2 regions of the Streptomyces uncialis genome follow, and region 1 is predicted to be linked to the other one. Evidence: riboswitches for the same ligand, from Rfam matches in the RefSeq annotation. Region 1 holds a riboswitch; the other holds the start of a gene.
What was found. A riboswitch is a leader RNA that binds a small molecule or an ion and turns the genes downstream of it on or off. The one in region 1 is predicted to bind glycine.

Region 1 (15,044 bases):
ACGCGTCGTCCGCGGCCGCCTCCGACGGAGTCCGGACCTGCGACGGGTCGGACACATGCGTGGGGGCCGGCGCGTCCTTCCCCACCGCCACCACCGCCACCGCGTCCACCGCCGCCGACAACAGCACCGTGTCCCCCGGCGCCTGATCCGCCGCGTTCTCGGGATGGTGGCAGGCCACGGACTGCCCCGGCCGCAGCTCCACGAACACCGGCTCCTGCCGGGCGCAGATCTCCGTCGCCTTCCAGCACCGGGTGTGGAACCGGCAGCCGCTGGGCGGCGAGATGGGCGACGGCACGTCCCCCTTCAGCAGGATGCGCTCGCTCTTGGCGGTCCGCCGCCGGGGGTCCGGGATCGGCACCGCCGACATCAGGGCCTTGGTGTACGGATGCATGGGCGACGCGTACAGCGACTTGCGGTCCGCCAGCTCGACGATCTTGCCGAGGTACATCACCGCGATCCGGTCCGAGACATGCCGGACGACGGACAGATCGTGCGCGATGATCACATAGGTGAGCCCCAGCTCGGTCTGGAGATCGTCCAGGAGGTTGACCACCTGCGCCTGGATGGACACGTCCAGCGCCGACACGGGCTCGTCCGCCACGACCAGCTTCGGCTTGAGGGCGAGCGCGCGGGCGATCCCGATGCGCTGGCGCTGGCCGCCGGAGAACTCGTGCGGATAGCGGTTGTAGTGCTCGGGGTTGAGGCCGACCACCTCCAGCAGCCGCTGGACCTCCTTCTTGACACCGCCCTCGGGGCTGACGCGCTGGAGCCGGAAGGGCGCGCCCACGATCGTGCCGATGGTGTGCCGGGGGTTCAGCGAGGAGTACGGGTCCTGGAAGATCATCTGGACATCGCGCCGCAGGGGCCGCATCCCGGCGACCCCGAGGTGCGTGATGTCCCGGCCCTGGAACTCCACCGTGCCGGCCGTGGGCTCCAGCAGCCGGGTGATGAGCCGCCCCATCGTGGACTTGCCGCAGCCCGACTCGCCGACGACGCCCAGGGTCTCCCCCGCGCGCACCTCGAAGTCGATGCCGTCGACCGCCTTGACCGCCCCGGACTGCCGCTGGAGCAGGCCCTTGCGGATGGGGAAGTGCTTCTGGAGACCGCTGACCCTCAGCAGCACCTCGCCGGGTGCCGGGTCCTCGGTCAAGGCGGCGCCGGCGGACCGCTGGGCGGGGACCGGCTTGGAGCCTTTGTCGTCGCTCGTCACGGGTTTGTCCTCGCTCACAGCTTGGGCGCAATCTCTTCGGTCCAGATCCGCTCCCGCTGCTCCTGCGCCATATGGCAGGCGGCCCAGTGGGCACCGCCGACCCGCGTCAGCTCGGGGCGGACCTTGCGCGTGACGTCGTCCTTGGGGACGTCCGCGTACGGGCAGCGCGGGTTGAAGGCGCAGCCGTCCGGGATGTTGATCAGCGAGGGCGGGGAGCCCTTGACCGGGATCAGCCGTTCGGTCTCCTCGCGGTCGAGCCGGGGCATCGAGCCGAGCAGTCCCCAGGTGTAGGGGTGGCGGGGCTCGTAGAACACCTGCTCGGCGGGTCCGCGTTCCACGCACCGGCCGCCGTACATCACCAGGATGTCGTCGGCGAGTTCGGCGACGACCCCCAGGTCGTGGGTGATGATGACGACCGCCGAGCCGAACTCCTTCTGGAGATCGCGGATCAGGTCGAGGATCTGCGCCTGGACGGTGACGTCGAGGGCGGTCGTCGGCTCGTCCGCGATGAGCAGTTCGGGGTTGTTGACCAATGCCATGGCGATCATGGCGCGCTGGCGCATCCCGCCGGAGAACTCGTGCGGGTAGCTGTCGACGCGTTTGTCGGGCTGGGGGATGCCGACCCGGTCGAGCATGTCGACGGCCCGCTTGCGGGCGGCCTTCTTGCTGACGTCGTGGTGGACGCGGTACGCCTCCACGATCTGCTGGCCGATCGTGTAGTACGGGTGCAGCGCGGACAGCGGGTCCTGGAAGATCATCGCCATCTCCCGGCCGCGCAGCTTGCGCACCTTGTCCGGGTCGGCGGACAGCAGCTCTTGTCCGTCGAGCCAGATCTCCCCGGAGAGCCGGGCCTTGCGCTTGCCGTACTGGCCGGCGGTGTGCAGGCCCATGATGCCGAGCGAGGTCACCGACTTGCCGGAGCCGGACTCCCCGACGATCCCGAGGGTCTTGCCCTTCTCCAGTGTGAAGCTGAGTCCGTCGACGGACTTGACCACGCCGTCGTCGGTCGGGAAGTGCACCTTCAGATCGCGTACGTCGAGGAACGCGGTGGGCGGCGGGGAGTCGGTCACGGGTTCGCCGAGGGCCGCCCCGGTCTTGCTGAGTCGGGTCATGCGAGCCTCACTCGGGGGTCGATCACGGCGTAGAGGAAGTCCACGGCGAGGTTGGCGACGATCACGGCGAGCGAGGTGACCAGGGTGACGCCGAGGATGATCGGCAGGTCGCGTTCACTGATCGCCTTGAGGACGGCCTGGCCGAGTCCTGGGAGGTTGAACGCGGTCTCGGTGAGGATCGCGCCGCCGATCAGGGCCCCGAGGTCCATCCCGAGCATGGTGAGGATCGGGGTCATCGTGGAGCGCATGGCGTGCTTGCCGATGACGACGGGTTCGGTCAGTCCCTTGGCGCGGGCGGTGCGGATGTAGTCCTCGCCGAGCACTTCGAGCATGGTGGCCCGGGTGATCCGCGCGTACATCGCCGCGTACAGGAAGGACAGGGTCACCCAGGGCAGGAGCATGCCCTGGAACCAGCCGCCGAGTCCGTCACCGATCTCCTGGTACTCGCCGTCGATCCAGCCGAGGCCGTAGTCGAAGGCGGCGAGCGAGAGCAGCGCGGTGAAGTAGATCGGCAGGGAGACGCCCGAGAGGGCGACGACCATGGCCGAGCGGTCCCACAGGGTGCCCCGCTTGAGGGCGGAGAGCACACCGGCGGCGACACCGAACAGCAGCCACAGGACGGCCGCGCCGAGCGCCAGGGTCAGGGTCACCGGCAGCCGGTCGGTGAGGACGGGCCAGATGGCCTGCTCACTGCGGAACGAGTAACCGAAGCAGGGAGCCGAGCAGTTGGTGACCTCGCCGCCCGCCGCGTAGGTGCGGCCGACGAACAGACCCTTGAAGAACTCCAGGACCTGCGCGTAGATCGGGTCGCCGAGCTGGAGCTTGTCCCGCACGGCCTCCACGGCCGCGGCGTCGGACTGCTTGCCCACGTACATCGTGGCCGGGTCGACGCCCGCCCACTGGGGGATGAGGAAGAAGATGCAGAAGACCACCACGACGATGACCACCAGCATCACTGCGGCGGCCAGCAGCCGCCTGATGAGGTATGCGAGCACAGCTCTTCGGCCCGGCGGGGGTCGCGGGCCACCGGAGGTCCTCCGGTGGCCCGCGACCCTACCGCTCCGGCCTTCACCTGCCTTTCGTGCCGTACGGCGGGTGTGCCGGGGTGGTCGTTACTTCAGGCCCAGGCTGATGAAGTCGTACTGACCGCTGTACGCGTCCGTGGTGTACACGTTGGTCAGGTCCGACGACCGGAAGTTGATGAACTTCTCGAAGACGAAGGGCAGGTAGTACGCGCCCTCCATCACCTGGTGGTTGATCTGGGTGGCGAGCTGCTCCTTCTTCGCGTCGTCCAGCTCGGTGACGAACTTGTCGAAGTTGCCGTCGATCGCCTTGTCGTTGATCATCGCGAAGTTGTTGTTACCGCTGTCGAGGATGTACTTGCTGTCCCACAGCGGCTGGCCGTAGCCCTGGACCGACGGGAAGTCGGGGCCCCAGCCCATGATGATGATGCCGTAGTTCTTGTCCTTGACGACCTTCGGGTTGCCGATGATGCCCGAGGTCTGCGAGCCGTCGTACTTGTCGATGTCGACCGTGATGCCGATCTTCTTCAGCGACGCCTGGAGCGACTCGGCGGTGGCCACCTCGACCGGCTTGTTGTTCCGGACGGCGATGGTGGTCTTGAAGCCGTTCGGCTTGCCGCACTTCTTCAGCGCGTCCTTGGCCTTGGCCTCGTCGGGCTTGCCGTCGTTCTGGGCGAGACCGTACGGGTCGTACTTCTGGCCCTCGGAGCCCGGGACGGACGGCGGGAGCATGTTGGTGCCGATGTCGCCACCGGCCATCGGGCCGCCGCGCGCGGTCTGGAGCGACTTGTGGTCGGCGCCGTAGATGACGGCCTTGCGGCACTCGATGTTGTCGAACGGCGCGACCGTCTGCGGGAACACCGCGTAGCGGATGTAGCCGGAGACCGGGTTGTCCAGGTTGTTCTTGTGGTCCTTCAGGGCCTTGATACGGCCCTGCGGGGACAGCCCGGTCTGGTTGATGTCCAGGTGGTAGTCACCGGCGAGGATGCGGTTGTCCATCTCGTCGGCGTTCGAGAACAGGGTCACCGTGACCTTGTCCGGCAGGGCCTTGCGGACCGGGTCGGAGGACTGCTTCCACTCCGTGTTGCGGACGAGGGTGATTTCCTTGTTCGGCGTGTACGACTCGAACTTGTACGGGCCGGACGAGAACGGCTTCAGACCGTACTTCGACTTGGTGTCCTTGTCCTGGCGGACCGGGGACGCCGAGGTGAGCGCCAGCATCTCCTCGAAGTCGCTGTTCGCCTCGGGCAGCTTGAAGATGATGGTCTTGTCGTCGGGCGTCTCGATCGCCTTGAGGCCGAGCTTGTCCTTGGACTTGTCCTTGTACGGGCCCGGGTACTCGCCCTTGGGGTCGAGGACGTCCTTGAGGTAGATCGGGCCGCCGGACAGCACGTCCTGCGCCCACACGCGCTGGATGCCGTACTTGACGTCCTGGGAGGTGATCGGCTTGCCGTCCTCCCAGGTGATCCCGTCACGCAGGGTGTACTTGTACGTCTTGCCGTCGTCGCTGATCTCGGCGCGCGCGTTGGCGAGGTCCGGGGTCAGGTCGGAACCGGCCTTGCCGGGCTGGGTCTGGCTGGTGACGAGCTGACGGCTGTAGTAGCGCATGAAGTTCCACGCGAAGCCGTAGTAGCCGCGGGTGGTGTCCCATGAGTCGGCGTCCTGGGCGCCCGCGAACTTGAGCGTGCCGCCCTTCGTGGTACCGGCGCTCGCGATCTTGTTGTTGGCCGCGTCGAAGCCCGCGGCCTTGCCGCCGCCCTTGCCATCGTTGTCGCCGCCGCTGTCGCCGCCGCACGCCGCCGTGGCCAGCAGCGCCGCGACCACGGCGGTCGCCGCCACGGCCTGCTTGCGCCGTCCTCTGCTGATGTGGGTAGTCACGATGTCGGTTCCTCCGTGTGATTCGTGGCCTGTCCGAGCAACGGGCCCTGGTGGTACGGCAGTTCAGCGGGAGCCCTTCGGGTCGAGCGCATCGCGTACGCCGTCGCCGAAGAGATTGAAGGAGAGGACGGTGATGAAGATGGCCAGACCCGGGATGACCATGTACATCGGGTCGGCCTCGTAGTAGCTCACCGCGGAGGAGAGCATGTCGCCCCAGGACGAGGTGGGCGGCTTGACGCCGACACCCAGGAAGCTGAGGGCCGCCTCCGTGAGGATGTTCGTCGGGATCATCATGGTCATGTACACGATGATCGGGGCCACCAGGTTGGGCAGCAGTTCCTTGAACAGGATGTAGAAGCGTCCCGCGCCGAGACTGCGGGCCGCCTCCACGTACTCGCGCTCCCGCAGCGAGAGGGTCTGGCCGCGCACCACACGGCCGACGTAGGGCCAGCCGAAGAAGCCGATGACCAGGATCATCACGAAGAGCCGGACACCGGTGCCGGTGAGCCCCAGCATCTCGTTCGGCATCACCGAGACCAGCGCGATGATGAACAGCAGCTGCGGGAAGGACAGCAGCAGGTCCATCAGCCGGCTGATGGCCGCGTCCAGCCAGCCGCCGAAGTAACCGGCGAGGACCCCGAGGACCGTACCGATCACGACGGCGACCATCGCGGACGCGAAGCCGACGAGCAGCGAGATCCGGGCCCCGTAGACGATCCGGGCGAAGATGTCGCGGCCGTTGACGGGCTCGACACCGAGCCAGTGCTCACCGCTCATCCCGCCGTACGAGCCGATCGGGGTGGAGAACAGCGGGTCGATCAGGTCCTCGTGATGGACGTCGGGGTCCTGGCCCGCGAGCTTGGTGATGAACGGGGCGAGGATGGCGACCAGGATCAGCAGCAGCACCACGGCGCCGCCGAACAGGGCGAGTTTGTCGCGTTTCAGGCGCTCCCAGGCGATACGCCCGAGGGAACGCCCCTGCACCGCCTTCCCCTCGACCGCGGCGACCTCCTCGGCGGCCGACGGGGCCGCTTGCGCGGTGGGCTCGTGCAATGGTGCCGTCATGGTGGCGGGGACCCCTTTTCTCAACCGGCGGTGACCGGCCCGTACTTGCCGCGATGGCGACATGATCAGCCGTCGTGCGTGAGGGCTGGGTGCCCCCGTCGAGCGGGGCGGCGCGGCCCCTGGTGCGGGAGTCTTCATCCCGGCCGCGATCCGTAGCCAGACCTGACAGTGAATGGATGCGCAACCGTGATGCGGTCCGGCAGGTTCCGTTATTCGAACGGGAGGTAACGAACCCCGGACACCGGCCAGTTGGAAACCGTTACAGGACGCGCGTAGACCAGTGCGACTTCTGCCCGCACAAGCCGCGCCGAAGAGTAAAAGGGGTCAACGGGCACGGAGGGCCCGTGAGGTGACAGAGCGGGTCAGTACGCGCTCTGCTGCGGCGGGTAGCCGTACCCGGCGGTAGGCGCGGCGGGGGCGACATGCGATTCACGGTCGTAGAAGGGCCGGGCGTGCGCCCGCAGCCACATCGCGACGGGGTCGTACTCGTCGGACAGCGCGACCGTCGACACGGCGAGGCCCTCGGGCACCGCGCCGATGGACTGCTGCATCATCGCCCGCACCGCGTCCACGGCACCGGGGCCGCTGTCGTACACGTCCAGCCCGATCGCCAGGTACGGGGCGCCGAGCGCGGGCTGCACCCAGGCGCGGCGCAGCGAGCGGACGGCGGGGGTGCGGTGGGCGTTCTGTCCGAGCAGCGCGTAGAACTGCGGGATCTCGATCGCCGGCTCGGTCAGCCGCAGCGGTCCGGCGGGCTGGCGCTCCAGGCCGGTGGCGACGCGCCGCAGATCGAGCCAGGGGATGCCGACACCGCCGCCGGGGGCATGCGGGTTGAGCCACAGGCCGTAGCGGTCGGGGTAGAGCGCGCGGGCGACCTCGGTGACGGGCAGCACCTCGTAGCCGCGGTTCCAGCCGCTCGCGGACAGCTCCTGGGCCGAGGTCACACACGGGGCGTAGCCGAGGCCGTCGACGTCCATGTTGCCGTACTGGGCGTCGGGCGAGCCCGAGCGGCCCTGCCACAGCAGCATCCAGACCTGGCCGGACGACGGGTCGGCCAGGGCGCGCAGCAACGCCTCGTACGCGTCGTAGCGCCCGGGGGTCACCTGGCGCAGCATGTGCTCGATCTGCCCGGCCGCAGCCGTGCCCGACGCACTCACCCTTGACCGCCCCTTCGTGACCCATCAGAACAGTTCCGCAGCCGACACGACCCGATTCGTCCGCCCCGGTCCGCCCGGGCCCCGGATCAGGCCATGAAACCAGCTTAAGCGCCACGGCCGGGACCGACTTGACGTGCCGGTCCCAGGTCGGTCACAGGTGACGGTGCTCACCGGCCCCGGGCGTAGAAGGGCCGCACCTTCTCCCGCATCCAGTCGGCGACGGGATCATGGGCGACATCGAGGAGGACGAGGTTGACCCCCCAGGCCACCGGTACCAGGCCGAGGGCGCGGCCGAGGGCGTCCAGCGGGAGTTCGCGACCGGCTCCGGCGAGCTGCGCGGGGTCCAGTTCGACGCCGACGAAGAGGTTCGGCTCGGCGCCCTCCACGCTGGCGAGGCAGCGGCGGGCCGTGGTGACGACGCCCGTGCCCTCGAACTCGGCGCTCGCGGCGGCGAGGAAGTCGACGGGGTCCTCCTTCCAGTCCGGCTCGAAGAGGCGGACCCGGCCGCCGCTGCCGGGGCCGTCGAGGGCGGTGCGTCCGGCGCGGCACAGTTCCGCGACGGCCGGGGGCGGCAGCGGGACGCCGACGGGGCCGTCGGGGTTGAGGACGATGCCGAGCTGCGGGGGCAGGCCCCGGGCGAACTCGACGGCCGGGGCGGCGGTGCCGTCCATACGGTCGCCGACGGTCTGGTGGAAGCGGTGCTCGGAGCTGAAGACGGGGACGTAGGCCTGGCCGTCGATCTCCAGGGTCGGCAGATCGAGGCTGCTGCTGGTGCGGCCGCCGCCGTTGGGGAGCGGAACCCATATCCGGCTGCGGCCCAGGGCCTCGACGATCCGGGGGGCGGCCGTGGGGACGCCCACGGAGGCGGCGAGCACCTCCTCCAACTCGTTCGCGGGCCACCCGTTGCCCTCGGGGGGGTGGGGGGCCGGTGCGGGGCCCTCCGGGGGGTGGGGGGCCGGTGCGGGGGCCGGGAACTCCATGGTCAACCACCTGCTCTGGACGGTGCGGGGTGCGGCACGCACCTTAGCGAAGTCGCGGGGGCGCGAGGTGGGGGCGGCCGCCTTCCCGTCCGTACGCGGCCCCCTCACCGGGCCGCCCCGGGCCCGCGTGCCGGGGTCCCCCGGGCTGGGCGTACCTGTTCCCGTGCGGGTCGCTCGTGGGGTGTGCGGTTCCCCGCGGGCCGCCTTCGCTTGCGCCTCTGGGTCTGCCCGGGTGGGCGTACCTGTTTCCTGTGCCGTCGCTCGTGGGGTGCGCAGTTCCCCGCGCCCCTAGGGTTCCCCGGCTGGGCGTACCTGTTCCCGTGCAGGTACTTCGGGGGTGCGCAGTTCCCCGCGCCCCTGGGTCTGCCCGGCTGGGCCCACTTGTTCCTGTGCCGTCGCTCGTGGGGTGCGCAGTTCCCCGCGCCCCTAGGTTTGCCCGGGTGGGCGTACCTGTCCCTGTGCCGTCGCTCGTGGGGTGCGCAGTTCCTCGCGCCCCTGGGTCCTCGCGTCTGGGCGTACTTGTTCCTGTGCGGGCCGGACGGGGGGCGCAGTTCCCCGCGCCCCTGGGTACTCGCCCCTGGGCGTAACTCGTCCCGTGCGGGCCCGACAGGGGTGCGCGGTTCCTCGCGGGCCTGGGGGCTGCCGCCTCGGGGCCGGCCTGTGGCTGCCTGCCGCACCCGACCGGCAGCGTCCAGGGGCGCGATCAAGGGGCGCGGGGAACTGCGCACCCCCGTCGAGCCCGCACAGCACGTGCGACGCCCACCCGGGACGACCCAGGAGCGCGGGGAACTGCGCACCCCCGAAGTACCCGCACGGGAACAAGTACGCCCAGCCGGGAAACCCTAGGGGCGCGGGGAACTGCGCACCCCACGAGCGACGGCACGGGAACAAGTACGCCCAGCCCGGGGAACCTCAGGGGTGCGGGGTACCGCGCAGACCGGGGGCGACCCGCACGGGGAGAGGCGTGGGCGCGGACCCGGAGGCGCAAGCGAAGGCGATCGTGCGGAGGGTGTCCGCCGCGGCCCGGTCGAGCAGCACCGCGGACCTGCACCCCCGGGGCAGAACCCCCCGCTCCGCGTCCCGCACCAACCGCCCCACCGCCCGCCGGTGCCGCGCGAAGGCGTACCGCGACACCCCGCGCCCCCGCTCCCGCTGCCCGTCCAGCGCGGTCCGCGGCGCGACATCGAGCAGCAGCAGATGCAGCACCGCCCCCCGCCGCCGGGCCTCCCGCGCGAGCCACCGCCGCACCCACGCCTGCGTCCCGCAGTCATGCACCACGACACCCGCCCCGGACCGCAGCGCCCTGCGCAGCCCCGCGAAGTGGGCGAACCGCACCAGCGGCCGGTACAGCGCGTACGGCACCGCCGCCGGAACCCGCCGCGCCCAGCGGTCCCGGGTGTCCTGGGAGTCGATCCGGACCGCGGCCGCGGCGGCGCCCAGGGCCCCGGCACCCGCCCCGCCCCGGAGATCCGTGTCCCCCACCGTCCGCGCCATCAGCGTCGTCTTCCCGCTGCCGGGCAGACCCGAGACGACGACGAGGTCACCGGGGTCGAAACGCAGCGCGCGGGGCCCCCTGCCCGAACGGTCGCGGAAGTCCCGTACGACACCGAGCCGCCGTTCCGCGGCCACCTCCGCGGCGGGCGCGCCCGACTGTCCGGGAAGCGCGATACCGGAAGCGCCCACCGTCACCCTGGTCCTGTTCACCGTGATCGTCCCCTCCAGTCGGTCACGTGAGCCTTCCCCGTAGAGTGTAAAGAGCGGGTAATTTCGGACAATCGTGATCGGGTACCGGTACTGCCACAGGACCGTTACGGCCCGTACCCCCTCCAACACGCCGCCCGCGGTCCGTACTCCCGTTTCCGCACTCCCGTACGGATGCTGCCCTGCCCTCGGCGGCGAATGCGTGCAATGATGAGCGCGCCAACTGCATACCGGCCGCTTGAATCCGCGCGGGAGAGCCCTCGGCCGACGCCGGGGCGCCGAAGGAGCAAGTCCCTCCCTTGAATCTCTCAGGCCCAGTTACCGCGCGGGCGAGGCACATCTGAAAAGCGGACCGCAGTACCGGGAGCCCTTGGGCCCCTGGTCCTGAGCGGTCCCACCCAAGGTGCAAACCGGACTCACCGCGCACGGCGCGTCGTCCGGCGAACCTCTCAGGTTCCGATGACAGATGGGGAGGATCACCTCGCCGTCATGCCCTGGGAGCACCCTTCATGAGCAACGCCCCCCGTCATACCGCCCTCGACGCCCTGCACCGGTCGCTCGGGGCGACCATGACCGATTTCGCGGGCTGGGACATGCCGCTGCGGTACGGGAGCGAGCGCGACGAGCACAACGCCGTACGGACCCGTGCCGGGCTGTTCGACCTGTCGCACATGGGCGAGATCACCGTCACCGGGCCGCAGGCCGTCGGGCTGCTGAACCACGCGCTGGTCGGCAACATCGGCACGGTCGGCGCGGGCCGCGCCCGGTACACCATGATCTGCCGCGAGGACGGCGGCATCCTGGACGACCTGATCGTCTACCGCACCGGCGACACCGAGTACCTGGTCGTCGCGAACGCGGGCAACGCGCAGACCGTGCTGGACGCGCTGCTGGAGCGGGCCGCGGGCTTCGACGCCGAGGTGCGGGACGACCGGGACGCGTACGCGCTGATCGCCGTGCAGGGCCCGGAGTCGCCCGGCATCCTCAAGGCCGTCACCGACGCGGACCTGGACGGTCTGAAGTACTACGCGGGCCTGCCCGGCACGGTCGCGGGCGTCCCCGCGCTGATCGCCCGGACCGGGTACACCGGCGAGGACGGCTTCGAGCTGTTCGTGGCGCCGGAGCACGCCGAGACCCTGTGGCGGGCGCTGACCGACGCGGGCGCCGGGGCAGGTCTGGTGCCGTGCGGGCTGTCCTGCCGGGACACCCTGCGCCTGGAGGCGGGCATGCCGCTGTACGGCAACGAGCTGACGACGGCGCTGACCCCCTTCGACGCCGGCCTCGGCCGGGTCGTGAAGTTCGAGAAGGACGGCGGCTTCGTGGGCCGTGAGGCCCTGACGGCCGCCGCCGAGCGCGCCGCCGCGAAGGCGCCCCGCAAGCTGGTCGGACTGATCGCCGAGGGCCGCCGGGTGCCGCGCGCCGGGTTCGCCGTCGTCGCGGACGGCGTGGTGATCGGCGAGGTCACCTCCGGCGCCCCGTCCCCGACACTCGGCAAGCCGATCGCGATGGCCTACGTGGACACCGCGCACGCCGAGCCCGGCACCCCCGGGGTCGGCGTCGACATCCGGGGCACCCACGAGCCGTACGAGGTCGTGGCGCTCCCCTTCTACAAGCGCCAGAAGTAGCGCGGCGGGCGGTCGGGCCCTCGCACGGCCCGCTCCGTCCCGCTGTGGCCTGTTCGGGCCCGTGTCCCGGCGGCCGTCTCGCATACCAAGACATCCCGTTCCCCAGCACTCCCCCGCGTACAGGAGAATTCGACTCATGAGCAACCCCCAGCAGCTTCGTTACAGCAAGGAGCACGAGTGGCTGTCGGCCGCCGGCGACGACGGTGTGTCGACGATCGGCATCACGGAGTTCGCCGCAGGCGCGCTCGGCGATGTGGTCTACGCCCAGCTTCCCGAGGTCGGCCGGCAGGTCACCGCGGGTGAGACGTGCGGCGAGCTGGAGTCGACGAAGTCGGTCAGCGACCTGTACTCGCCGGTGACCGGGGAGGTCACGGAGTTCAACCAGGACGTGGTCGACGACCCGTCCCTCGTGAACTCCGCGCCCTTCGAGGGGGGCTGGCTCTTCAAGGTACGCGTCGGCGCCGAGCCGGACGATCTGCTCTCCGCCGACGAGTACACCGCGTTCTCCGCGGGCTGACCCGAGACCGAGGGATCTACTGATGTCGCTTCTGAACACCTCTCTGCACGAGCTGGACCCGGATGTCGCCGCCGCCGTCGACGCCGAGCTGCGCCGCCAGCAGTCCACGCTGGAAATGATCGCGTCGGAGAACTTCGCCCCGGTCGCGGTCATGGAGGCCCAGGGCTCGGTCCTGACCAACAAGTACGCGGAGGGCTACCCGGGCCGCCGCTACTACGGCGGCTGCGAGCACGTCGATGTGATCGAGCAGATCGCCATCGACCGGATCAAGGAACTGTTCGGCGCCGAGCACGCCAACGTCCAGCCGCACTCCGGTGCCCAGGCCAACGCGGCGGCGATGTTCGCGCTGCTGAAGCCGGGCGACACGATCATGGGTCTGAACCTCGCGCACGGCGGGCACCTGACCCATGGCATGAAGATCAACTTCTCCGGCAAGCTGTACAACGTGGTCGCCTACCACGTGGACGAGACCACCGGCCAGGTCGACATGGCCGAGGTCGAGAAGCTCGCCAAGGAGGCCCGGCCGAAGCTGATCGTCGCGGGCTGGTCGGCGTACCCGCGCCAGCTCGACTTCGCGGCGTTCCGCCGGATCGCGGACGAGGTCGGCGCGTACCTCATGGTCGACATGGCCCACTTCGCGGGTCTGGTGGCGGCGGGGCTGCACCCCAACCCCGTCCCGCACGCCCATGTCGTCACGACCACCACGCACAAGACGCTCGGTGGTCCGCGCGGCGGGGTCATCCTGTCCACCCAGGAGCTGGCGAAGAAGATCAACTCGGCGGTCTTCCCCGGTCAGCAGGGCGGCCCGCTGGAGCACGTCATCGCGGCCAAGGCCGTCTCCTTCAAGGTCGCGGCGACGGAGGAGTTCAAGGAGCGCCAGCAGCGCACCCTGGACGGCGCGCGCATCCTCGCGGAGCGGCTGGTCCAGGACGACGCCCGCGCGGTCGGCGTCAACGTCCTGTCCGGCGGCACGGACGTGCACCTCGTCCTGGTCGACCTGCGGGAGTCCGAGCTCGACGGCCAGCAGGCCGAGGACCGCCTCCACGAGGTCGGGATCACGGTCAACCGCAACGCCGTCCCGAACGACCCGCGTCCCCCGATGGTCACCTCGGGGCTGCGGATCGGCACCCCGGCGCTCGCCACCCGCGGCTTCACCGCCGAGGACTTCCGCGAGGTCGCCGACGTGATCGCCGAGGCGCTGAAGCCGTCGTTCGACGAGACGGTGGCGGCGTCCCTCAAGGCCCGGGTCACCGCCCTGGCCGACAAGTACCCGCTGTACCCGGGCCTCTAGGCCCTTCCCGCGGGCGCCGCGCACCCGTCCTTTCGCGCGGCGCCCGTACGGTGCCCGTACCGGCGCGTGACGCGGGTACGAGCACAGGAGGACCCGCCGTACCACGAGCGCCACAAGCGCCACGGCACACCACCAGCCTGACCGCGTCACGAGCCTCACCGCACAACAAGCGTCACCGCACAACAAGCCTCACCGCACCACGAGCCTCACCGGCCCACCGGCCGACGGCCCGCAGAAACGATTCACCCACCGGTGGGTCCGCACCATCCGGCAGACAACGGCGTCTACCAGCACCAGCTAGGAGTCCTCCCGTGGCCATCTCGGTCTTCGACCTGTTCTCGATCGGCATCGGCCCGTCCAGCTCCCACACGGTCGGCCCCATGCGCGCCGCGCGGATGTTCGCCCGGCGCCTCAAGAACGACGGGCTCCTCGCCCACACCGCGTCCGTCCGCGCCGAGCTGTACGGCTCGCTGGGCGCGACCGGTCATGGGCACGGCACCCCGAAGGCCGTGATCCTGGGCCTGGAGGGCGAGTCGCCGCGCACGGTCGACGTGGAGGGCGCCGACGAGCGTGTGGAGCGGATCAAGCGGGACGGCCGGATCGAACTGGTCGGCGCCCACGCGATCCCGTTCTCCTTCGACGACGACCTGATCCTGCACCGCCGCAAGGCACTGCCCTACCACGCCAACGGGATGACGCTCTTCGCCTTCGACCACGAGGGCGCCCCGGTGCTGGAGAAGACGTACTACTCGGTCGGCGGCGGCTTCGTCGTGGACGAGGACGCGGTCGGCGAGGACCGCATCAAGCTGGACGACACCGTCCTCACACATCCGTTCCGGACCGGCGACGAGCTGCTGCGCCTCGCCCGTGAGACCGGCCTGTCGATCTCCTCGCTGATGCTGGAGAACGAGAAGGCGTGGCGCACCGAGGCGGAGATCCGCGAGGGACTGCTGGAGATCTGGCGGGTCATGCAGAGCTGCGTGGCGCGGGGCATGGGCCGTGAGGGCATCCTGCCGGGCGGTCTGAAGGTCCGCCGCCGCGCCCCGTCCTCCGCGCGGCAGCTGCGCGCCGAGGGGAACGCCGCGGCCCACTCGATGGAGTGGACGACCCTGTACGCGATGGCCGTGAACGAGGAGAACGCGGCGGGCGGCCGGGTGGTGACCGCCCCCACGAACGGGGCCGCGGGCATCATCCCCGCGGTGCTCCACTACTACATGAACTTCGTGCCCGGCGCGGACGACGAGGGCGTGGTCCGCTTCCTGCTGGCCGCGGGCGCGATCGGCATGCTGTTCAAGGAGAACGCCTCCATCTCCGGCGCCGAGGTCGGCTGCCAGGGTGAGGTCGGCTCCGCCTGCTCGATGGCGGCCGGCGCCCTCGCGGAGGTCCTGGGCGGCTCCCCCGAGCAGGTCGAGAACGCGGCGGAGATCGGCATGGAGCACAATCTGGGCCTCACCTGCGACCCCGTCGGCGGTCTGGTCCAGATCCC
Region 2 (15,044 bases), 4.9 Mb from region 1:
GGACGGGTGCAGTCGGCTTACCGTCGTCTCTCAAGGAGGACGCTTCCGACATGAAGGCCGTCGTGATGGCCGGTGGCGAAGGCACGCGCCTTCGCCCGATGACCTCAAGCATGCCCAAGCCGCTCCTGCCGGTGGTCAACCGGCCGATCATGGAGCATGTGCTGCGGCTGCTGAAAAGGCATGGGCTCACCGAGACTGTCGTCACTGTCCAGTTCCTCGCCTCACTCGTCAAGAACTACTTCGGCGACGGCGAAGAACTCGGCATGGACTTGACCTATGCCAACGAGGAGAAGCCACTCGGTACCGCCGGCAGTGTGAAGAACGCGGAAGAAGCGCTCAAAGACGACGCGTTTCTGGTCATCTCCGGTGACGCCCTCACCGATTTCGACCTGACCGAACTGATCAACTTCCACAAGGAGAAGGGTGCCCTCGTCACGGTCTGTCTGACGCGTGTGCCCAATCCGCTGGAGTTCGGCATCACCATCGTCGACGAGGAAGGCAAGGTCGAGCGGTTCCTGGAGAAGCCGACCTGGGGCCAGGTCTTCTCCGACACCGTGAACACCGGCATCTATGTGATGGAGCCGGAGGTCTTCGACTATGTCGAGGCCGACACCTCCGTCGACTGGTCGGGTGATGTCTTCCCGCAGCTGATGAAGGAAGGCAAGCCCATCTACGGCTTCATCGCCGAGGGCTACTGGGAGGACGTCGGCACCCACGAAAGCTATGTGAAGGCCCAGGCCGACGTACTGGAACGCAAGGTCGACGTCGAACTCGACGGATTCGAGATCTCGCCCGGGGTCTGGGTCGCGGAGGGTGCGGAGGTGCACCCCGACGCCGTGCTGCGGGGGCCGCTGTACATCGGTGACTACGCCAAGGTCGAAGCGGACGTCGAGATCCGCGAGCACACCGTCGTGGGTTCGAACGTGGTCGTGAAGACCGGTGCGTTCCTGCACAAGGCCGTGCTCCACGACAACGTCTACATCGGGCAGCACAGCAATCTGCGTGGCTGTGTCATCGGCAAGAACACCGACATCATGCGGGCCGCGCGGATCGAGGACGGCGCCGTCATCGGTGACGAGTGCCTCGTCGGTGAAGAATCGATTGTCCAGGGCAATGTGCGGGTGTACCCGTTCAAGACGATCGAGGCGGGCGCGTTCGTCAACACCTCGGTCATCTGGGAGTCCCGGGGGCAGGCGCATCTCTTCGGCGCGCGCGGAGTGAGCGGCATCCTGAATGTCGAGATCACTCCGGAGCTGGCCGTACGGCTCGCGGGTGCCTATGCCACGACCCTGAAGAAGGGCTCGACGGTCACCACGGCCCGGGACCACTCCCGAGGTGCCCGTGCGCTCAAACGGGCGGTCATCTCCGCGTTGCAGGCTAGCGCCATCGACGTCCGGGACCTGGAGAACGTCCCGCTGCCCGTGGCACGTCAGCAGACCGCGCGGGGAAGCGCCGGCGGCATCATGATCCGTACGTCACCCGGGGTGCCGGACTCCGTGGACATCATGTTCTTCGACGGCCGCGGGGCGGATCTCTCCCAGGCGAGCCAGCGCAAACTCGACCGGGTGTACGCGCGCCAGGAATATCGTCGCGCGTTCCCCGGTGAGATCGGCGATCTGCACTTCCCTGCCAGCGTCTTCGACTCCTACACGGGCTCGCTCCTGCGGAACGTCGACACCAGCGGGATCGCCGAGGCCGGACTGAAGGTCGTGGTCGACGCGTCGAACGGCAGCGCGGGACTGGTCCTGCCGAGCCTCCTCGGGAAACTGGGCGTGGACTCGCTCGTGATCAACCCCGGCCTGGACGAGGCGCGGCCCACCGAGACGGCGGACGCCAGGCGATCGGGTCTGGTGCGGCTCGGGGAGATCGTGGCATCGGCGCGCGCGGCGTTCGGGGTGCGTTTCGACCCGGTCGGCGAGCGGGTGTCGCTGGTGGACGAGAAGGGCCGGATCGTCGAGGACGACCGGGCGCTGCTGGTGATGCTCGACCTGGTGGCGGCGGAGCGCCGCAGCGGCCGGGTGGCGTTGCCGGTGACGACGACCCGGATCGCGGAGCAGGTCGCGGCCTATCACGGCACGCAGGTCGACTGGACGACGACGTCCCCCGACGATCTGACCCGGGTGGGCCGTGAGGAGTCCACGATCTTCGGTGGTGACGGCCGCGGTGGCTTCATCGTGCCGGAGTTCAGCAGCGTCTTCGACGGCGCTGCGGCCTTCGTCCGACTGATCGGTCTGGTCGCGCGCACCCAGCTCACGCTGAGTCAGATCGACGCGCGGATCCCGCGGGCCCATGTGCTCAAGCGCGATGTGGCGACCCCGTGGGCCGTGAAGGGCCTCGTCATGCGCCGGGTGGTCGAGGAGGCCGGGGACCGGTCGGTGGACACGACCGACGGTGTCCGGGTGGTCGAGACGGACGGCCGCTGGGTGCTGGTCCTGCCGGACCGGGCCGAGGCGGTCACCCATCTGTGGGCCGAGGGACCGGACGACGCCTCCGCGCAGGCACTGCTCGACGAGTGGTCGGCGGTGGTGGAGAGCGCCGGCGAGTGAGCGCGGGGATCACCCGCGCGAGTAGCCCGTAACGCATCAAACGTACGTCTTTCGTGTGCCGGACAGTGCCCCTCCTGGGCGCTGTCCGGCGGTGTCCCAGGGCCATTCGGAGGAATGGGCGCCGACGTGCGACGATGTGCGGCATGCCGCAGCCGCCCCCCGTTCGGAGCAGTTCTTCGCGTCCCCGGCGCCCGGACGCGTCCATGTCGCTGCTCACCAATGTCATGGACCACAGCCTGGACGACGGCTACGCGGAGGCGGCGGCGAGGAAGCGGGCGCAGGGCGGCGGCGGAGGGCTGCCGAAGACGCTGCGGGCCCGGCTCGGGCTCGGGGCGGGACTCGTGCTCGCGGCGCTCGTCGTCACGGTGGGGGCCGCGCAGGCCCGGGTCACGGCGCCGGTGATCGCCAAGGAGCGCGAGGAACTGATCGACCGGATCGAGGACGAGACCGCCGCCGCGGACAAGCTGGAGAAGAACGTCGACACCCTCCGTGACGACGTCGACGACCGCAGGCGCGAGGCGCTCCGGCACGAGGAAGGCGCCGACGACCTCATCGGTGTGCTCGCGGGCTCCGCGGCCGTGCACGGACCCGGCGTCAAACTGTCGGTGGACGACGCCAAGGAGGCGGACGGCAACGGCGACGGTCCCCGCGGGACGTCCGGTTTCTCCGACACGGGCCGGGTCAAGGACCGCGACCTGCAACGCGTCGTCAACGGACTGTGGCAGTCCGGGGCGGAGGCCGTCTCGATCAACGGGCAGCGGCTCACGGCCCTGTCCGCGATCCGGGCGGCGGGCGACGCCATACTCGTCGACAACCGGCCCCTGGTGCCGCCTTACACCATCCTCGCCGTGGGCGACGGAGAACGGCTGAGCACCCGGTTCCAGAACAGCCCCGACGGTCTCTACCTGAACGCTCTCCAGGAGAACTTCGGGGTGCGGACCGGGATCTCCACGCACAAGGAGCTTCGGCTGCCCGCGGCGCCGAGCGTGATCGTCCGTACAGCACAGCCGAGAACAGAGAAGGGCACACAGTGATCGCCGTACTGGGCCTCGTCCTGGGAGTCGTTGCCGGACTGCTGGTCCGGCCCGAAGTCCCGGCGGTGGTCGAGCCGTATCTTCCGATCGCCGTGGTCGCGGCGCTGGACGCCGTGTTCGGGGGCCTGCGGGCGATGCTCGACGGTATCTTCGACGACAAGGTGTTCGTGGTCTCGTTCCTGTCGAACGTGGTCGTGGCGGCTCTGATCGTGTTCCTGGGGGACGAGTTGGGTGTGGGTGCCCAGCTGTCCACCGGTGTGGTCGTGGTGCTCGGCATCCGTATCTTCTCCAACGCCGCCGCGATCCGGCGGCATGTGTTCCGGGCGTGAGGCCGATGAACAGCGAAGAGAACCCCGACCACCGGCTGAGCAGGGAACTGCCCGCCGAGGTGCCCGCGCCGCCCGCCGGGAGCGATCCGGCGGCCTCCGGCGCCCCCGGCGCCGGGGAAAAGGGCCTGACGGGCCGACAGCGCCTCGCGAAGGGCCTCTGGCCGCCGCGCTTCAGCCGGGCCCAGCTCATCGTGGCCCTGCTGCTCGCGGGGCTCGGGTTCGGACTCGCGGTCCAGGTCGCGTCCACCAGCGACAGCAATGTGCTGCGTGGCGCCAGACAGGAGGATCTCGTGCGCATCCTCGATGAACTGGATGACCGAACTCAACGTCTAGATGATGAGAAGCGTCGCCTGGAAGGCCAGCGGACCGAGCTGGAGACCAGCTCGGACCAGGCCGAGGAGGCGCGTAAGCAGACGGTCGAGAGGGAGAAGCAACTGGGCGTCCTCGCGGGCACGGTGGGGGCCGAGGGCCCGGGTATCACCATGGCTGTCACCGACGCACGCGGGGCCGTGGAGGCGCGTATGCTCCTCGACGCCGTCCAGGAACTGCGCGCGGCGGGAGCCGAGGCCATCCAGGTCAACGGGGTGCGCGTGGTGGCCGGCACCTATCTCTCGGACGGCGGCGGCGAAGGGGTGAGCGTGGACGGCACCGACATCCGCCCGCCGTACCGGTTCAAGGTGATCGGGCGCCCGCAGGATCTGGAGCCGGCGCTCAACATTCCCGGGGGTGTGGTGCAGACTCTGGAGAAGGAGCAGGCCGGCGTGACGGTGACACGCGCGGAGAAGATCATCGTTGACGCCTTGCGACCGGCGAAGCGGCCTGACTACGCTCGGTCGTCCTCGGAGTGAACCGGTGAGCGTGAAGGTCACTCCCCGAGGGCATGTGGTTGCGGGGGGTCGGCGCACCGGAAGGACGGTGCGTGGTGGAAACTGTCCGGTGGGTACGGACGTTGTGAAGATGTCCGGGTCGGCAGGTGTGTGCAATCAGGGTTCGTCCTGCCCCACGGGCGGGTCTGTTTCGGTCAAGGGGAATCGCCCGTGAAGTTGTTTGCGAAGTTGTTCGGCAAGAGCGCACGCCAGGACCGTGGCAATGCCACGGCCCGGCATCGTGCGCCGCGCTCCGGTGACGAGGGGCAGTCGGGCGAGCGCCCGCTGTTCCGTGATCAGGTCGGTGCGCCAGGTGGTGACATCCCGGGTGGACCGGGCGCGTCGTCCGGCGACCCGGCCTCGGCCGGCCGCATAGGTTTCGGGGATTCTTCGGCCCCGGGTGCGGGTGGCGGGTTCGCTCCGGACCCGTACGGGTCCCCTGGCGGGCAGCGGCAGGAGGGTCAGTCCATGCCCCTGGTGTGTACGAGGTGCGGCAACCGGAACGCGGAGGCGAGCCGTTTCTGCTCCAACTGCGGCGCGCCGCTGCGCGGGGGCGCCGAGCGTCCCTCGGAGACGACCTCGACCATCTCGATCTCGGGTCTGGAGGCGTACGACGCGGAGGTCACGGGCCAGACCCCGTCGCCTTCCCTGTCGCCCGAGGCCCAGGCCGCGGTGGACGCGCTGCCGCTCGGTTCGGCGCTCCTGGTGGTGCGGCGGGGGCCGAACTCCGGCAGCCGCTTCCTGCTGGACGGTGAGCTGACGACCGCGGGGCGTCACCCGCAGAGCGACATCTTCCTGGACGATGTGACGGTGTCGCGCCGCCATGTGGAGTTCCGTCGCGGGACGGACGGTCTGTTCACGGTCTCCGACGTCGGCAGCCTCAACGGCACCTACGTCAACCGTGAGCGGATCGACGAGGTCCGGCTCTCCAACGGTGACGAGGTCCAGATCGGCAAGTACCGGCTGGTCTTCTACGCGAGCCAGCGGGGTATCTGACCCCCGGGGAAGGCCCCATGCTTCACACACCGAGCGGCGGTGCCGGGCACGGCGCCGCCGCCGCGGACGGTCGTCTGATGAGTATCGGCACCGTGCTGAACACCCTGCGGGACGAGTTCCCCGAGGTCACCATCTCCAAGATCCGTTTCCTGGAGGCCGAGGGGCTCGTCGAGCCGCAGCGCACCGCCTCGGGGTACCGGAAGTTCGGTCCGCGGGACGTCGAGCGGCTCGCACAGGTCCTGCGGATGCAGCGGGACCACTATCTGCCGCTCAGGGTGATCCGTGAGCATCTGGACGCCGTGGAGCGCGGTGAGGCCCTGCCGCTGCCGTCGCCCGGCCCCGCGGCGGGTGAGCCGGCCGACGAGAGCCGTTCCCCGGGTCTGCCGGGCGCACCGGCCCCGACGGCCGCACGGGTCGGCCGGGACGAGCTGCTGGCCGCCGCCGGGGTCGGTGAGTCCGAGCTGGCCGAATGGGAGTCGTACGGCCTGGTGGCGCCCTTGCCGGACGGTGGGTACGACGCCGAGGCCGTCACCGTGGCGACCCTGGTGCTCGAACTCGGCAGATTCGGTATCGAACCCCGTCATCTGCGGGCCATGAAGGCGTCCGCCGACCGGGACGCCGGCCTGGTGGACCAGGTCGTGGCCCCCTTGCGGCGGCATCGCAACCCCCAGACCAGGGTCCACGCCCAGGCCCGTACCAGGGAGCTGGCGGAGCTCACCGTACGGCTTCATTCGGCCCTTGTGCAGACGGCCCTCGGGGTGCGTTTGCCCTGACATGACCCCTGATCCGGGGGTGCGTGGGGCCGGTGGCCGGAGTGCCCGACTACCCAAAGGTGCCGGGCACGGCCTAGGGTTGCTGTGTGAACGAGCTCGACGTCGTAGGTGTCCGGGTCGAAATGCCCTCCAACCAACCGATCGTGCTTCTGCGTGAAGTGGGAGGCGACCGCTACCTCCCCATCTGGATCGGGCCTGGGGAGGCGACGGCGATCGCCTTCGCCCAGCAGGGCATGGCCCCCGCACGGCCGCTGACCCACGACCTGTTCAAGGACGTGCTGGAGGCCGTCGGCCAGGAGCTCAGTGAAGTGCGCATCACGGACCTCCGCGAAGGCGTCTTCTACGCGGAGCTGGTCTTCGCGAGCGGCGTCGAGGTCAGTGCCCGTCCGTCCGACGCCATAGCGCTGGCGCTGCGTACCGGTACGCCGATCTACGGCAGCGACGGTGTCCTGGACGACGCCGGGATCGCGATCCCGGACGAGCAGGAGGACGAGGTCGAGAAGTTCCGTGAGTTCCTCGACCAGATCTCGCCGGAGGACTTCGGTACCAACAGCCAGTGACGGCAGGAACCCGCGTCGGTGATCCACACGACCGGCCGGTTCCCGAGGGTCGATCCGGTGACGGGCCGACCCTCTCGGCACATTCGGCTAGCCTTTCCCCACAGCCGGACACGGGAAACCACTCGTAGGGTGATTATCACTCGGCGTGGCGAGTGTGGCGATCGTTGACGCACCCCGAGTGACTGCCTACCGTCGGGAGGGCAGGTCAAGGACGGAGGTCGGCGTGAGAAGCAGCGGCGACGGTACGGCCGGGGGTGCCCCCGGGCGGTTCCTGGGGGAGGGTGGTCCGTACGCGCTCGACAGTGGTCCGACAGGTCATACGGCCGTTCGGCCGACGGCCGTGCCCGGTGACGAGGGCGGTACGGCGGAACAGGTCGGATACCGGGGGCCCACGGCGTGCGCGGCGGCGGGCATCACCTATCGGCAGCTCGACTACTGGGCCCGTACGGGACTCGTGGAGCCCAGTGTGCGGCCCGCCTACGGGTCGGGGACCCAGCGGCTCTACAGCTTCCGGGACGTGGTCGTCCTCAAGGTGGTCAAGCGCTTCCTCGACACGGGCGTGTCCCTCCAGAACATCCGCGCCGCCGTGCGCCATCTACGGGAGCGCGGACTGCGCGACCTGGAGCGCATGACGCTCATGAGCGACGGCGCCACGGTCTACGAGTGCACCTCGCCCGACGAGGTCCACAAGCTGCTCCAGGGCGGCCAGGGGATCTTCGGGATCGCGGTGGGCGTGGTGTGGCAGGACGTCGACACCGCGCTGTCCCAGCTGCACGGCGAGCGCGTCGACACCGGCGAGACGCTGGTCGGACACAATCCGGGCGACGAGCTGGCCCGCCGTCGCAACCGCGCGGTCTGAACCACGGGCGGGGCCCCGGCCCCGCCCGGCGTGCCGTCCGCGGCCGGCGCGGCATTGTCAGTGCCGTAGGGCAGCATCGGAAGGGTGAGGAACGAGCCCACCATCCTGCATCTGGACATGGACGCCTTCTACGCTTCGGCGGAGCAGGCGTCCAAGCCCAGTCTGCGCGGCAAGGCCGTGGTGGTGGGAGGTCTCGGCCCCCGGGGAGTGGTGGCCACCGCCTCGTACGAGGCGCGGCGGTTCGGGGTGCACTCGGCGATGCCGACCGCCCAGGCACGCAGGCTCGCGCCCAACGCCGCCTACCTCGTGCCGCGCTTCGGTTTCTACCGTGACATCAGCGAGCGGGTCATGGGGCTGCTGCGGGAGTTGTCGCCGCTGGTGGAGCCGCTCAGCCTGGACGAGGCCTTCGTGGACCTGAAGGCGGGCGGGGTCGCCTCGGACGAGGTGTCCGCGCGGGCCGTGGGGGAGCGGCTGCGTGCCGATATCCGCGCCGTCACGGGGCTGACGGGCTCGGTGGGGATCGCCGCCTCCAAGATGCTCGCCAAGATCGCGTCGGAGGAGGCCAAGCCGGACGGGCTGGTGCTGATACACGCGGGCACCGAGCGGGCGCTGCTCGCGCCGATGGCGGTCCGGGTGCTGCCCGGGGTCGGGCCCGCCACCGGGGACCATCTGCGCCGGGCGGGCATCACCACGGTCGGTGAGCTGGCGGAGGCGGGCGAGGACGAGCTGGTCCGGATGCTGGGGAAGTCCCACGGGGCGGGGCTGTACGCGATGGCGCTCGCCCGCGACGACCGGCCGGTGGTGGCGGAGCGGGAGACGAAGTCGGTCTCCGTCGAGGACACCTACGACGTGGACATCCATGACCGCACCCGGGTCCGCCTGGAGGTCCAGCGGCTCGCCGCCCGCTGTGTGGGGCGGCTGCGGGCCTCCGGCCACTCGGGACGCACCGTGGTCCTCAAGGTCCGCCGCTACGACTTCTCCACCCTGACCCGCTCCGAGACGCTCCGGGGCCCCACCGACGACCCGTCGGTCGTCCAGGAGGCCGCCGCGCGGCTGCTGGAGTCGGTCGACACCACGGGCGGGGTGCGACTGCTGGGGGTGGGGGTCAGCGGTCTCGCGGACTACACCCAGGAAGACCTCTTCGCGCAGGCGGCGGGTGCGCGGGCCGCCGCCGAGGCGGCGGAGCGGACCGGCAGGGCGGACGCGGCGGCGAGGGCGGAGTCGGCGGACGAGGGCCAGGCCAGGGGGGCCGGGCCGGACGGGTCGCTGATCCATGAGGCGGGTGAGAAGGGTGAGCAGGGCGCCGGCGGGCCCGCCGGGGCGGCGGCCGGGGAGGGCGTAGCGGCGGAGCGGGGGTTCGGTGAGCCGCCGGTGGCGCCGGTGGAGCGGCGGTGGCCGGCCGGGCACGACGTACGGCATGCCGTGCACGGGCCCGGGTGGGTGCAGGGGAGCGGGGTGGGCAGGGTGACCGTGCGTTTCGAGACCCCGCAGTCGGCGCCCGGCCGGGTACGGACGTTCGCCGTCGACGACCGCGACCTGGAGCTGTCCGAGCCGGTGGCGCTGGTGCTTGAGCAGGTACCGCTGGCGGTCGAGCCGGAACCGGAACCGGGGGCGGGGCCGGGGGAGGGGCAGCAACCGGAGGCGGAACGGGGGCAGGGCCGTGGGGCGGAGCCGGAGGCGGAACGGGGGCCTGGGGCGGAGTCCGGACCCGGGGCGGAGTCCGGACCCGGGGCGGGGTCGTCCGTAGCGGATTCGTCGGCCTCGGCCGCTTCGCCCGGGGGCGGGTGACAGGGGGCGGGTGTCGTGGGCGGTGCCGCGCCGGGCTAGCCGTCGTCGGACGGTCGGTCTTCCTCGGCTGTGCCCGCGATCCGGCCGAAGTCCCGGTCGGGGGGTGTGCCGGAGCCGGAGGCCGCGATGTTCAGTCCGTAGTGGTGGTAGAGCTGGAGCTCCTGCTCCGGTGACAGATGGCGGCCCACCCCGAAGTCCGGCGCGTCCCTGATCAGGCCGCGCTCGAAGGGCACCCGCAGCGTGCCCGCCACCAGCTCGCTGGGCTCCAGCGGGACGAAGGCGTCCCGGCTGAACAGCCCGGTCCGTATCGCGGCCCACTCCGGTACGCCGGTGGCATCGTCCAGGTACACCTCGTCGACCGTGCCGAGCTTCGTGCCGTGGAGGTCGAACGCCTTGCGGCCGATCAGGTTGCGCGGATCGATATCGGTCTGCACGTGCCCTCCCGCTCGTCGCAAATCATCCGTAAGCACTACGAAAGAGCAGAATCACGGTCGCGGCCACTCGAAGGCCCGTGCGAGGGTCCCGCTGGTAGGCTGGCAGGCGGCTGTCGACCCTGTGCGGGAGAGTTCCCCGGCTGACGGCCGGGGGCGCCGAAGGAGCAAATCCTCCCCGGAATCTCTCAGGCCCCCAGTACCGCACGGGTGAGGTCACTCTGGAAAGCAGGGCGGGAGTTCCACGACCCCCGCCCTCACCGACGGTGAAAGCCGGGTCCTGGCCCGGTGAAGCTCTCAGGTCGAGATGACAGAGGGGGAGGCCGTCGGGCACCCGCGCCGTGGTGCCCTCGCAGGTCGCGCAGACCAGGAGGCCTCCGCCATGACAGCCAACCGTCCCACGCTCTCCCGTCTCGAACAGGGCATTCCCTTCGAGCGGCGGCACATCGGCCCCGACGTGGAGGCCCGTGCCAAGATGCTCGCGCAGGTCGGGTACGGCTCGCTGGACGAACTGACGGCCGCCGCCGTACCGGATGTGATCAAGAACGCCGAGGCGCTGGCCCTCCCCGGGGCCCGTACCGAGGCCGAGGTCCTCGCCGAGCTGCGCTCCCTCGCGGACCGCAACCAGGTGCTCGGTTCCATGATCGGGCTCGGCTACCACGGTACGTTCACCCCGCCGGTCATCCTCCGCAACGTCATGGAGAACCCGGCCTGGTACACCGCCTACACCCCGTACCAGCCGGAGATCTCGCAGGGCCGGCTGGAGGCGCTGCTGAACTTCCAGACCGTGGTCGCCGAACTGACCGGGCTGCCCACCTCCGGGGCGTCCCTGCTGGACGAGGGGACCGCCGCCGCCGAGGCCATGGCCCTGTCCCGGCGGGTCGGCAAGGTGAAGGACGGTGTCTTCCTGATCGACGCCGACACCCTGCCGCAGACCACCGCCGTCATCCGGACCCGTGCCGAACCCACCGGGGTCGAGGTCGTCGTCGCCGATCTGTCCGCCGGGATCCCGGACGAGGTCGCCGAACGCGGGGTCACCGGGGTCCTCCTCCAGTACCCGGGCGCCTCCGGCGCGGTCCGTGATCTGCGGACCGTCATCGAGCAGGCCCATGAGCTGGGCGCGATCGTCACCGTCGCCGCCGACCTCCTGGCGCTCACCCTGCTCACCCCGCCCGGTGAGCTGGGCGCCGACATCGCCGTCGGCACCACCCAGCGCTTCGGTGTGCCGATGGGCTTCGGCGGACCGCACGCGGGCTTCATGGCCGTCCAGGAGAAGTTCGCCCGCAATCTGCCCGGCAGGCTCGTCGGCGTCTCCGTCGACAGCGACGGCCACCAGGCGCTCCGGCTCGCGCTCCAGACCCGTGAGCAGCACATCCGCCGGGAGAAGGCCACCAGCAACATCTGCACCGCGCAGGTGCTGCTCGCGGTGATGGCCGGGATGTACGCCGTCTACCACGGCCCCGAGGGGCTGCGGACCATCGCCCGGCGCACCCACCGCTACGCCGCGATCCTCGCCGCCGGTCTGCGGCACGCCGGGGTCGAGATCGTGCACGGCGCCTACTTCGACACCCTCACCGCGCGGGTGCCGGGCGAGGCGGAGCGGATCGTGGCCGCCGCCCGCGAGGACGGTGTCAATCTGCGTCTCGTCGACGCCGACCACATCGGCATCGCCTGCGACGAGACGACGACCCGCGCCCAGCTCGGCGTCGTGTGGAGCGCGTTCGGCGCGGAGGCGGACATCGAGGCGCTCGACGCGTCGACCGCCGACACCCTGCCCGGCACACTGCTGCGCTCCGACGACTATCTCGCGCACCCCGTCTTCCAGCAGTACCGCTCCGAGACGTCGATGCTGCGCTATCTGCGCAAGCTGTCGGACCGTGACTACGCGCTGGACCGCGGCATGATTCCGCTCGGTTCCTGCACGATGAAGCTGAACGCGACCACCGAGATGGAGCCGGTGACCTGGCCGGAGTTCGGTCAGCTGCACCCGTTCGCGCCCGCCGAGCAGGCACAGGGCTATCTCACCCTGATCCATGAGCTGGAGGACCGGCTCGCCGAGGTCACCGGCTACGACAAGGTGTCCCTCCAGCCGAACGCGGGCTCCCAGGGCGAGCTGGCCGGACTGCTCGCGGTCCGCGGCTACCACCGGGCGAACGGCGACGAACAGCGTACGGTCTGCCTCATCCCGTCCTCGGCGCACGGCACCAACGCGGCGAGCGCCGTGATGGCCGGGATGAAGGTCGTCGTCGTGCGGACCGCCGACGACGGTGAGGTCGACGTCGAGGACCTGCGGGCCAAGATCGAGCGGCACCGTGACGAGCTGGCCGTCCTGATGATCACCTATCCGTCCACGCACGGGGTGTTCGAGGAGCATGTCGCCGACATCTGCGCGCAGGTGCACGACGCCGGTGGCCAGGTCTATGTGGACGGCGCCAACCTCAACGCCCTGGTCGGGCTCGCCAAGCCGGGCCGGTTCGGCGGCGATGTCTCGCATCTGAACCTGCACAAGACCTTCTGCATCCCGCACGGCGGTGGCGGTCCCGGGGTGGGCCCGGTCGCCGTCCGTTCGCATCTGGCGCCGTATCTGCCGAACCACCCGCTCCAGCCCGAGGCAGGTCCCGAGACGGGCGTCGGCCCGGTCTCCGCCGCCCCGTGGGGTTCCGCGGGCATCCTGCCGATCTCCTGGGCGTACGTCCGGCTCATGGGCGGTGAGGGGCTCAAGCGGGCCACCCAGGTCGCCGTGCTGTCCGCGAACTACGTGGCCAAGCGGCTGGAGCCGCACTACCCCGTGCTCTACACGGGCCCGGGCGGTCTCGTCGCGCACGAGTGCATCATCGATCTGCGTCCGCTGACCAAGGCGACCGGGGTGAGCGTCGACGATGTCGCCAAGCGCCTTGTCGACTACGGCTTCCACGCGCCGACCATGTCGTTCCCGGTGGCCGGCACGCTGATGATCGAGCCGACGGAGAGCGAGGACCTGCGCGAGCTGGATCGTTTCTGTGAGGCGATGATCGCGATTCGCGCGGAGATCGAGAAGGTCGGCTCGGGCGAGTGGCCCGCCGAGGACAACCCGCTGAGGGGCGCGCCGCACACCGCGCGCGCACTGTCGGGCGACTGGGAGCACGCGTACACCCGGGAGGAGGCGGTCTTCCCCGCCGGTGTCTCTCCCGCGGACAAGTACTGGCCGCCGGTGCGCCGGATCGACCAGGCGTACGGCGACCGCAATCTCGTCTGCTCCTGCCCGCCGCTGGACGCGTACGAGGACTGATCCTCCACGGGAGGCGTCGCGGAACCGTTGTCACCGGGGCCGTTCCGGAGGTGTCCGGAGCGGCCCCGTCCGGTCGCCGTGCTGGTACGTGTCACCTGTTCCGCGACCTGGGAACGGGTGACGGGCGCGTGGGGAACCGGACGGTGGACCGGATGCTGTTGCGCCGGGCCGCCGTCGGAGCTCGGGCGGCCCTCAGGCGGCGGTCATCGCCCCCATCGGGCGGTGCGGGGCGATGATCTCGCCGTTCGGCAGCAGTTCACCGGTGTCCTCGAAGACGAGGACGCCGTTGCAGAGCAGGCTCCATCCCTGTTCCGGGTGGTGCGCGGTGAGGAGCGCGGCCTCACGGTCGGCGGATTCTGCTGACGGGCACGCTGGCTGATGCTGGCACATGGTGGATGAGTTCTTTCGCTGCGATGTGAAGTCTGTCCTGCGGCTCGACTCGTTGCTCATGGCCGCCCCCCGTATCCTCGGTCCGGTTACCCCAGTGTTGCCCCACGGAAGTGATTCCGCAGGGATTTCGCGGCAGCAGGTTCTTACTCGTCAGAGACGTATCACCCGCTCGGATGGTTCAGCCCAAACGGGTTGTCCGATCGGGGGGTTCGGGGTGGTCGGAAAGGGCTAGTCCTTTCGGGCTGTTAGCGGAGACGAGTGAGCCCGGCGCTCTCGGTGAGCGCCGGGCTCGGCGTATTGCAGGGTGTGTTCCGGGGTGGTGCCGGAGAGCGGGCGCGCCGGGTCGCGTGGTCCGGCGGGGGCGGACGGGTGGCGCCGCGCGCTCCCGCCGGCGGGGTGTCCGGGACGCTCCCCGCGTCGTCCGGGCAGACCCGCCGGTGGTGGCGCGGACCCGGATCAGGCCGGGGTCGTGAGCGAGGTCGGGGCCGGGGCCGTGAGTGAGGCCGGTGTGACGAGCGAGGCCGTCGTGGTGGTGAGCGAGGCGGGGCGGGTCAGCCGATGGCCCAGCGCGGGCAGCAGCTCGCCCACCTGGTGGGGCCGGTGCGCGGCGACGCCCGGCGGGGCGGGCGCCAGCGGGATGAGCAGGTCGGTGGGGTCCAGGGACCCCTCGGCGGGATCGGCCGTGTGGTCGCCGTGCAGCCACAGCGTCAGCATGTACAGCTCCGGCACCGACAGCAGCCGGGCCTGGTACGACGTGCCGAGGGACTCGGCCTGGAGCACGGCGCGTTCGGTGGAGGCGATGTAGGGGCCCTCGAAGAAGTGCGAGAACTTCCAGCCGTCCGGGGTGGGGGTGGTGTCGGCCGCAGCCACGGACTGGTCGCCGCAGCGGATGACGAAACGCCAGCCCGCGAGCCGGGTGGGCGACGCGGGTACGAGGTGGTCGAGCACATGTACGGGCAGCGGCAGTTCCACCGAGGTGGTTCCCTGTGCGGCGCGCAGGGACGGGGTACGGGCTTCACGGACGGCCGTGGGGGAGCCGAGTGCCGCGACGACGCTGCGCAAGGCAGGCGCGGGAGCAAGGGGAAAGAGCAGCGGCATGGTGGGTCGCCTCTCATTCACAGGCAGGCGGAACCAGGGAAAGGTGCTTGCGGACGGCGCTGTCAGCACGGGGTCAGAGGGGGCGAGGGCGGTGGGGGCGAGCTCC

Region 2: linked by a shared signal. The riboswitch ahead of gcvP (aminomethyl-transferring glycine dehydrogenase) and the one ahead of gcvT (glycine cleavage system aminomethyltransferase GcvT) in region 1 are both predicted to bind glycine.

What each region holds. Positions count from the first base shown of each region.
Region 1 is NZ_CP109583.1:2,937,829-2,952,872, forward strand. Features, by position in the region: gene OG711_RS11895 (ABC transporter ATP-binding protein) at 1-1,210, opposite strand, end outside; gene OG711_RS11900 (ABC transporter ATP-binding protein) at 1,225-2,322, opposite strand; gene OG711_RS11905 (ABC transporter permease) at 2,319-3,317, opposite strand; gene OG711_RS11910 (ABC transporter substrate-binding protein) at 3,435-5,222, opposite strand; gene OG711_RS11915 (ABC transporter permease) at 5,286-6,287, opposite strand; gene OG711_RS11920 (enhanced serine sensitivity protein SseB C-terminal domain-containing protein) at 6,650-7,444, opposite strand; gene OG711_RS11925 (enhanced serine sensitivity protein SseB) at 7,612-8,424, opposite strand; gene OG711_RS11930 (AAA family ATPase) at 9,337-10,128, opposite strand; glycine riboswitch at 10,365-10,459, shown strand; gene gcvT (glycine cleavage system aminomethyltransferase GcvT) at 10,635-11,750, shown strand; gene gcvH (glycine cleavage system protein GcvH) at 11,887-12,267, shown strand; gene glyA (serine hydroxymethyltransferase) at 12,290-13,558, shown strand; gene OG711_RS11950 (L-serine ammonia-lyase) at 13,870-15,044, shown strand, end outside.
Region 2 is NZ_CP109583.1:7,850,971-7,866,014, forward strand. Features, by position in the region: gene OG711_RS32840 (mannose-1-phosphate guanyltransferase) at 51-2,546, shown strand; gene OG711_RS32845 (DUF881 domain-containing protein) at 2,750-3,580, shown strand; gene OG711_RS32850 (small basic family protein) at 3,577-3,909, shown strand; gene OG711_RS32855 (DUF881 domain-containing protein) at 3,915-4,757, shown strand; gene OG711_RS32860 (FHA domain-containing protein) at 4,839-5,771, shown strand; gene ftsR (transcriptional regulator FtsR) at 5,789-6,544, shown strand; gene OG711_RS32870 (bifunctional nuclease family protein) at 6,631-7,104, shown strand; gene OG711_RS32875 (MerR family transcriptional regulator) at 7,328-7,963, shown strand; gene OG711_RS32880 (DNA polymerase IV) at 8,048-9,751, shown strand; gene OG711_RS32885 (PRC-barrel domain-containing protein) at 9,787-10,185, opposite strand; glycine riboswitch at 10,300-10,397, shown strand; gene gcvP (aminomethyl-transferring glycine dehydrogenase) at 10,565-13,450, shown strand; gene OG711_RS32895 (DUF5999 family protein) at 13,643-13,840, opposite strand; gene OG711_RS32900 (hypothetical protein) at 14,297-14,938, opposite strand.